Regions from separate parts of the Alteromonas alvinellae genome, predicted to be linked through region 1. Evidence: predicted binding sites of a transcription regulator. Region 1 holds the regulator's gene; each other region holds the start of a gene.
The links. The regulator sigma-54, encoded in region 1, starts transcription at its own class of promoters, with help from an activator protein. The targets are predictions, from matches to a motif close to GTTGGCACGNNNNTNGNNT.
Positions count from the first base shown of each region.

Region 2: the regulator sigma-54 is predicted to act here: its motif matches at 1,247-1,265, upstream of ACX5KA_RS09385 (exopolysaccharide biosynthesis protein).
Region 3: the regulator sigma-54 is predicted to act here: its motif matches at 1,002-1,020, upstream of ACX5KA_RS02195 (LPP20 family lipoprotein).
Region 4: the regulator sigma-54 is predicted to act here: its motif matches at 920-938, upstream of ACX5KA_RS02130 (DUF3192 domain-containing protein).

Region 1 is NZ_CACSIH010000203.1:53,754-55,956, reverse strand. It holds gene lptB (LPS export ABC transporter ATP-binding protein) at 1-339, shown strand, start outside; gene ACX5KA_RS14815 (RNA polymerase factor sigma-54) at 413-1,894, shown strand; gene hpf (ribosome hibernation promoting factor) at 1,925-2,203, shown strand, end outside.
Region 2 is NZ_CACSIH010000125.1:29,058-31,260, reverse strand. It holds gene ACX5KA_RS09390 (sigma-54-dependent transcriptional regulator) at 1-853, opposite strand, end outside; gene ACX5KA_RS09385 (exopolysaccharide biosynthesis protein) at 1,401-2,006, shown strand; gene ACX5KA_RS09380 (LysR family transcriptional regulator) at 2,015-2,203, opposite strand, start outside.
Region 3 is NZ_CACSIH010000031.1:1,506-3,708, reverse strand. It holds gene flgN (flagellar export chaperone FlgN) at 1-288, shown strand, start outside; gene ACX5KA_RS02195 (LPP20 family lipoprotein) at 335-820, opposite strand; gene ACX5KA_RS02190 (flagellar assembly protein T N-terminal domain-containing protein) at 1,119-2,203, shown strand, end outside.
Region 4 is NZ_CACSIH010000029.1:24,392-26,594, forward strand. It holds gene ACX5KA_RS02125 (GNAT family N-acetyltransferase) at 1-145, opposite strand, end outside; gene ACX5KA_RS02130 (DUF3192 domain-containing protein) at 511-873, opposite strand; gene ACX5KA_RS02135 (hypothetical protein) at 1,089-1,373, shown strand; gene syd (SecY-interacting protein) at 1,370-1,918, opposite strand; gene queF (NADPH-dependent 7-cyano-7-deazaguanine reductase QueF) at 2,041-2,203, shown strand, end outside.

The DNA.
Region 1 (2,203 bases):
ATACGTAATAGTACAGGGATGAGTTTGTCAGGGGGCGAGCGCCGTCGTGTTGAAATTGCACGCGCTTTGGCCGCAAAACCACAATTTATTTTGTTAGACGAACCATTTGCTGGTGTTGATCCAATATCAGTTAATGATATAAAGAAGATAATACAACATCTTCGGGATAGGGGCATTGGTATCCTTATCACAGACCATAACGTACGCGAAACATTGGATGTTTGCGAGAAAGCGTACATTGTGAGTCATGGCGAGCTTATTGCGCAAGGAACGGCGGAACAGGTTTTAAGTAATCAAAAAGTAAGGGATGTATACCTAGGCGAACAATTCAGGCTATAGTTAGTGTAACCGAATTGTCATTTTTCAGTTTAGCTCTGGTATATTTAATTTAGAGCATTTAAATAAGACGTAGATGAAACCATCTTTACAGCTAAAATTTAGCCAACAACTTACCATGACACCACAGCTTCAGCAGGCAATTAAACTGCTGCAGCTTTCTACGCTTGATCTCCAGCAAGAGATACAAGAAGCACTCGATTCAAATCCACTATTGGAAGTGGAAGAAGGCAGTGACGAGCCACAGCTAGAAAAGAACAATATCGACAACGATGACAGCGGCTCTGAGGCCACTGCTTCTGCGTCTAGTGACACGTTAGAAGCGGGTGATGCATTAGAGAAAAATGACCTTCCCGACGAGCTACCTATCGATAGCACGTGGGATGAATATTACTCAGCTTCATCTGCGCCAGCGCCAGGCCCGTCTAATGACGACGAGCAAATCTTTCAAGGCGAAACCACTGAAGATATTCAAGAACATCTTCTTTGGCAAATGCGCCTTACTCACTTTTCAGACACTGACCGCGCAATTGCCACTGCTATCATCGACTCTATAGACGAATCCGGTTATCTAACCGTTACCCTTGAGGATATTTTAGAAGCAGTAAATGACGACGACTTAGAAGAGCCAATAGAGATGGACGAAATAGAGTGCGTACTTAAACGCATTCAGATGTTTGACCCCATTGGCTCAGGTTCCCGAACGCCTCAAGAATGCCTTATGGTGCAGTTACGTCAGTTTTCAGACGATACACCGTGGCTTGCTGAAGCAAAGCAACTGATTGAAGAGTACTCTGACTTACTGAGCAGCAAAGACTATCGTACGCTTATGCGTAAAAGCCGATTGAAAGAAGATCAGCTACGCGAGGCAATGCGTTTACTGCAAACCTTGAATCCTCGCCCAGGTAGTGCTTTAGTTACTAAAGAGCCTGAGTACGTTATTCCTGATGTCTCAGTAACCAAGAAAAATGGCCGTTGGGTGGTTGAGCTGAACCCCGACAGTCTGCCTAAATTAAGCGTTAATCAACAATACGCTGCAATGAGTCGCCGTGCCAAGAATAGTAGCGATTCACAATTCATCCGCTCACACATGCAAGAGGCTAAGTGGTTCATAAAGAGCCTTGAATCTCGTAACGAAACCTTAATGAAGGTTGCAAACTGCATTGTGCAGCAGCAAATGGGCTTTTTTGAGCACGGCCCGGAAATGATGAAACCAATGGTGCTAAATGATGTCGCAGAAATGGTAGATATGCACGAATCCACTATTTCGCGAGTGACAACGCAAAAGTACATGCATACGCCACGTGGAATCTTCGAATTGAAGTATTTCTTCTCAAGCCACGTTGCAACAGAGTCTGGTGGTGAATGTTCATCTACAGCGATTCGTGCATTGATCAAGAAATTAGTGGCTGCGGAAAATCCTAGTAAGCCGCTAAGTGATAGCAAGATTGCTTCATTGTTGGCCGAACAAGGCATTAAAGTTGCCCGGCGAACAATAGCAAAGTACCGGGAATCGTTGTCGATCCCGCCGTCGAACCAACGCAAAAGCCTTATTTAATCGGGCTTAATAATATAAGGAAGACGAAATATGCAAATCAACCTTACTGGTCATCATGTCGAAATCACCGACTCTTTGCGTAATTATGTCGATACGAAGTTCAGCAAACTTGAACGTCACTTTGATCACATTTCTAATGTGCATGTCATCCTGAACGTTGAAAAATTAAATCAAAAAGCCGAAGCGACCGTTCATTTAAGTGGCGCTGAAGTATTCGCATCCTCAGAAAATACCGACATGTATGCGGCGATTGACAGCATGGTTGATAAACTCGACCGGCAGGTAATCAAGCATAAGGAAAAACTGAAA
Region 2 (2,203 bases), on a different contig from region 1:
CTTTGCTTTGCGCAATCTCTTCCATTGTTCGGTTCGTGGCAGATACAACGCGGCAGCTCACCGGGATGGTCTTCGTTCCGCCCACACGAATAACAACCTTGTTTTCTAAAACGCGGAGTAAGTTGGGCTGCATATCAATGGGCATTTCTGTGATTTCGTCCAAAAAGAGCGTACCGCCCTCAGCTTGTTCGAAAACACCTTCTTTACGTCCTACGGCGCCGGTAAATGCTCCTTTTTCGTGACCGAAAAGTTCACTACCTATTAGTTCTTTTGAGAATGCACCACAGTTGGTTGCAATATAGGGGCCTTCACTTTCTGAAGCACGATGAATTGCGGCAGCCACCACTTCTTTACCTACACCGCTTTCACCAAGCAGCATTACATTTGCGCTGGTTTTACTCACTCTAGAAATCAGCTTGTAGAGCTCTTTCATAATTGGCGATTCACCAATCAGCAAGTCAAAATGTTTCTCTATTTTGTCTTGTGCAGGTGCTTTTTCTTTTGGCTTTTGACTTAATACAGCCTCTATTTCCTCCCGTTGAATTGGCTTAACGAGATAGTCGACCGTGGGGCCACACAGACCCTTTATCACGCTTTTCACAGAAGGGTGACCCGTTATCAAAGTAACGCGAGGGCGCTTAGGAAGTGCATCTAGTTCATTGAATAAGTGCGCGCCGCTTCCATCGGGTAACATGAAATCAAGCAGTACATGGTCAAAGGTTTCTTTTTCTAACCAATCGCGGGCTTCTTTGAGTGTGGCAGCGGTAAGTACTTCGTGGCCAAGAAATTCGATGATAGTACAAGCTACTTCTGTGAACTCGGCGTCGTCATCAACTAAAAGTACGGTAAGCACGTGGATGTCCCTCTCTTCTTTCGTTTCCTATTCAGAAAAAATATGAAATAGAATCAATGTTATAGTTTTATCATACGCTATTAACAACTGAATGCTAAAGCGCATATTTAAAGTTTATTTATACGCTGGCTTAAATCGATAAGGCGTAAGCGCATCGGAAAATATTTAAATGCCTCGAGCAACCTGGAAATTTTGTACATTTGCCTTGATGCCAAGGGATAGTCGGTTGCGCTACCTTCTTCTAATTTATCAACTCTTTGCGATCAGCGGTACACATCGCGCTAAAGTACAGAATGTCTATATCTGTTTTTGTTTTATTAGGTGATTTTATTTTACTTATCAGGAGCATTTGCAAAAAGTATTCCTGTCTTTAACACACCGTCACATGCAATCGATGGCATATTTTTCGCACGATTTAACTGTCTAAAGTTACTTGCAATTTCACTATGGCAAATCGACTAGGTGCGAGAAATGTATATTAATTAGGCGAGAAGCCCGTCTGATTAGCGCGACGTTCGCAGGTAATGTGATATCAAAGGAATTGAAGATGTGGGGAAAAACAGCTGTAAGATCAATGACCTTATACGAGTTGTTGGGGAAAATGCAGCCGCGAGCAAGACAAGATAAGTTCGAGTTTGCTGAGTTCTGGGATGTGATGGAGAAAAGAGGCTTTGGACCAATGCTGGCGCTGCCATCTTTTATCGCTTGCACACCGATTGGGGCCATCCCTGGGATCCCATCTTTAGCGGGTGGGACGATTTTACTCATCGCGTTGCAAATTTTACTCGGTCGTAGGCATCCTTGGTTACCGCAAAAAGTGATGCAGTTAAACTGTGACGCCGATCAGCTTCGCTTCATTGTCGATAAGGTTAAACCGTATGCAGTACGCGTAGACCGCTTTTTAGTTCCTCGGTGTTTTTTCATGCGCCAGCCTGTGTTCAGATCACTCATCGCATTATGCTGTGCGGGTTGCGGACTTGTAATGATTCCACTCGAGCTTATTCCCTTTATGGGGCTTATTCCCGCTTTTGCTGTTTTTATTATGGCAATAGGCATGGCCACAGACGACGGTGCTGTGGCGTTAGTTGGTGTTTCGTTATCGCTATTTGGCTTTATACTTGGGTTTGAACGCCTTGCAGTCGCGCTAAGTTGATGCTCTAACTACTCAGTACACGAATCGAGCATAAAATCTGACGATGGAAGGTTCATTGTTTGATATCGTAGCTCGCCAATAAAAGCACGGGCAGCTGGTCCCAACGTATCGCCGTCTTCGAAAGACAAATAAAGGAGCGCCTTACGCAACGCTGCATTATTATCGAGGGGAAGGGGAACGAGTGTACCGTCTTCTAG
Region 3 (2,203 bases), on a different contig from region 1:
ACGCAGCTACTTACGTCCATTCAGACACTTGATAGTGATATTGAACGTACTCTTGCCGGCTCTGCCTCATTGTCCCAATACGATGAAGGTTTAATGGAGCAAGCAAAGCGTCTACTTGACGATTGCAAGTACCGCACACAAGTCAATCAAAAAGCCGTGGAGCAAGGACAGCTACGCCTCACACACCTGCGGAATTTGATGATGGAAGTGCGTGCGAAAGAGTCGCTTACTTATGATAAGAAGGGAAAGCCAAAAGGCGGAACCTTAGGTTCTGGCGTCAGCGCTTAGGCCCTATATACCAAGGTAGCCTGCGCTGCTTTATATCGCCCCATTCCTAATAGTATTTTACGTCTTTGACTCTTCTTGGCTTCGCGGTAGATAAATAAATATCATAAACTTGCTGCATATCTAAAGAGAGTTCTGTCACGTAGGTGTCCTCCCCTACCGGATAAGTTTTGACGACTTCAGCGCCTCTTATCACGCCTTCAACTGAGGCTCGCAACGATTCCGACTCTACAACAAGATGGGAAACTGATTGGCTGCCTTCAATTTTTTGACCATAAACTTGTTCTGTGAGTTCTCTGTATGCATCTAATTTTGACGCTTTCATTGCCATTATCAATTTCATACTATCACTTTCACCTCGCTGAGATGAAATCGGCGCATAGCCAATGGCCTTCAGAACGGGATAGCTTTCTGGCTCAACCGTCTCCCACTCGACATGTTTATCAATAATGCCACAGCCACTTATACTGAGAGCGAAACCGAGAATGGAAGACTGAATAAACACTTTCGATTTTTTCAATTTATTCAAGCACATGAATCTAAACCTCAATTTGCATCAATAACAGGTTACTGACGGCTTAACTATTTGTTAGCTTCTATTAGATACGCTATGACAACGCTCGATGGCCTGTTTGACCTAACGCCTAATTTTTCGGTATTCACCGATTCGCCTGCCTACATCAGGCACGCATTTACTCGCTGATATAGCCCAAAGAAAGCAAGATGTGCGCCCATTTTAACTTATTATAGAAAACCCACATCACTTGGCACTTTTTTCGCATAGTTCGTGGTATTAATCTGGCGCATAGACTGAGCAACAATAGGAGTGTGTGGTGCAACGCATAAGCAGAACAACTCTGGCGAAATTTTTTAATATTGCTGTGGCGGTAGTTTGCCTATTAGTTTTTTTTATTGGGCAAGCGCATGCCGCGTGGTATGAGGCCACGGGGCAAGCAGTTGTGCTAGATGGTAATAAAGAAGCAGCTAAACGCACGGCCACGCAAGAAGCGTTAAAACAAGCAATGCTGTTTGCCGGCGCTTCAGTGCACAGTGTTGCCAAACTCACCAATGGATTGCTTAAAAACGAAGAAATGACAATCCGCTCTACCGGCGAAGTTAATCAGCTTGAGCTAGTTAACGAAACCTTTAACGGTGAGGTAATTACCGTGCGTGTCGGAGCCGATATTTTTCCTAAAGGTAAGACGTGCGATGCACAGCTTGATGAGAAACACTTCGCCACTACACACTTTAGAATTAGAAATAGAGGTCATTTGACCCATGGCAATATGCCTAATTTCGACAAAGCTTTCACTCAGCGACTCGTAGAGGCAATGAAAGCTCAAACCAACAACCTTAGCATTACTTATGTTGCACCTCATACGGCAAAATTTGACAGCCGGTTTACCGCAGAGAATATACGCACCCTATCGGCCCAAAGTAACACTCAGTTTGTGATTATTGGTGTTATCGACGATTTAAGTATGGGCCCAAAAGATACCCCGCCTGTGTTTACACCGTGGCGTGATAGTACACCAGAGCGCGCGTTCTCAATGTCACTTCAGGTTTATGATGGAATAAATGGGGGCCTGCTTTATACCTCGTCGTATAGAAACCAAGAAGAATGGACGTTTGACAGATTCGAAGATGTTGATGAGTTTTCGTCAACCTTTTGGCAGTCCCGCTATGGTCAAGCCATTGACGTAAGCATCAGCGAGGCAATAGAAGACATCAAAGAATCCACTGCTTGCCAGCCTATAACAGGCAGGGTAATTAGCGTTGCGAACAACAAAATTTCAATTTCTTTAGGGAGAGATAATGGCATTTCTGAGAAAGATGAACTATATCTTTATCAAGCTAAAGAAGTAATAGATAACCTAGGCAGAACGTACCTTCAGTATGCTGTCTACCCTGGCACGTT
Region 4 (2,203 bases), on a different contig from region 1:
CTTTTTCACTCTGGAATATTTGTAAAAAAATTGGATCGTCGTGGTAGGCGTTGTAAATGATGGATGCAGCCACTTTCAGATCTTCCGCTGATAAGTATGCTGCTCTGATTTTATCCAGGTTTTGTTGGATTTCCGCTTGTACCATAGCCTGTCTCCCGTGTTGTGGTGATGCGTAAACGCCTGTTTTGCGACCCGGGCCGCCCTCTCACTCAACCGCTCAGCGCTGCCGCTGAACAACAGCAAACTGAAAACAACAAGATTGGTCTTAAGAGATACGTAATAGACGCACAAAAAGTGCATCAGTTCCCCACTCTAGCCGAAAAAATAACACCATGTAAATATACCGTTAACAATATTTATACATTTGAATAAGTTTAGCGATGATAATTGAGTACAGTGATCGGGCAGGTAGTGCAACGAGCCATCATTAATGATGGCCGGCCAGACAGCAACAAGCCCGATAAACGGGATGTTTATCGGGCTTGTCAGTAAGTGTAAACGGTGGGCGGATTAGATTTTACGGACCGCTTCTTCACCCCAACCAATTAAGCGATTATCTTTGAAGACCAGGGGAGTACACTCGTCCTTGGTGGTGATACCGTCGTCCTCGGTACGCTGCGTGCGATAGTAAAGAATCCGGTAAACGTGATCGCCCTCGCCTACCATTTCGTTGAAGTCGGCTACACCCATCTTACGGGTAACGTCTTCAAAGTGCGCATTCACTTCCAGATTGCTGATATGTTTACGATTATTATACTCACGCTGCTCCCAGCTGGCCTGGTAATGTTCTTTGTCATCACCTCCTACGGAAATGACACAACCAGACAGTAACATGGGTGCTACCAGAGCAGTACAAAGCATTAATTTTTTCATAGTGGTTCCCTGTTGAAAAATAATAAGTCACTAATGAACTTCAGGTAATCAAGAATGAGGCCAACTATAACTTATTGAATTTTAAAGAAATTAAAAAATAACCACTTGGCGGCGGTGCTAACTATCGGTATGATTAGCGAAATTTTCGTTGTTTTGACTAACTGACTAAAGGCCAAGCCCGCCTGGTGTGTTGGTCACCAGTAAAGAGTAAATGCATGTCCTCTAAAGAAAACCATAAAACCCTGGTCGAAATCTGCCATTTATTGGCGGCCGAGGGCTTAACGCCGGGTGTAGGCTTATTGCGTGGTAAAGCGCCTTTCAAGGTAAGCGTGCTGGACGCCATTGAGGCGATAAAGGTCTTTAATCAGCAGAATGTGCAGGTCAAAGCCCAACCCAAAACACCGGGCGACAAAGAGCGCATCGCTGAGCTGGAAAAACGGGTGGAACAGTTAGAGCAGGCCCTCGCGGTGATGGAGAGCCGGCTGGCAAAGCTCAGTTAAACGGCTGGCGTCAGGCCATCAATAAAGGTCGCCAGATCAGGTGCCAGACAACGAGTGGGCAATTTCCCCACCTGTTCCAGTACTACCTCACCTGAGGCATTATCTACAGACAAAATAAAGTCGTCTTCATCGGTTAAGCCAAAAAATAACGTGGGCGGCTGTTTTAGTCGCTGCTTCATTAACAAATGGCCAATCAGGTTTTGTTGTAGTCGCTCGAAGTCCTCTTCACTGCAAACCTGCAATAATTCACAGTTGCCTTGTTCAGCCTTAACCGGCAGATTAAAACTCCAGTAAGTGGTAAAGAATTTGCAAAATTGCTCGTTCAGCGTGATGTGCAAGGCGTTTTCGATATTGGCAAAGGTATATTCACCTTCCATCGGCACGGGCTGCCAGGTGCAGGGCTCTCCCTGGCTGGCGTTCCCCACATAACAGGGGGATGCTAATTCCGCTTCAAACTCAGTGGTCATCAGCGCGGGATGAGACGCTGCCGCTTGTTGTAAATCGCGCATTAACTTATGCAATGATTGTTGAACTATATTCTCCATTGCGATTCCATATCAGGTATACTAAACCTCTATAGTAAAGAATTTATGGCACTTTAAACACCAGCTTGGCATATTGAATGCGCGTGCCATGATTAATCAGTGGTAAAAAGTTACAGGACAGCATGACAGTAAAGCACTCTTCGTCACCGTCTCTTCCCGCCAACCTGACACTGGGTCAAAAGGTTGACTACATTGAACAGTACACGCCTGAGCTGTTGCAAGGTGTGCCGCGCTCGCTAAGCCGTGAACAAATTGGCGTTTCACAGCCCCTGCCTTTTGGCGGTG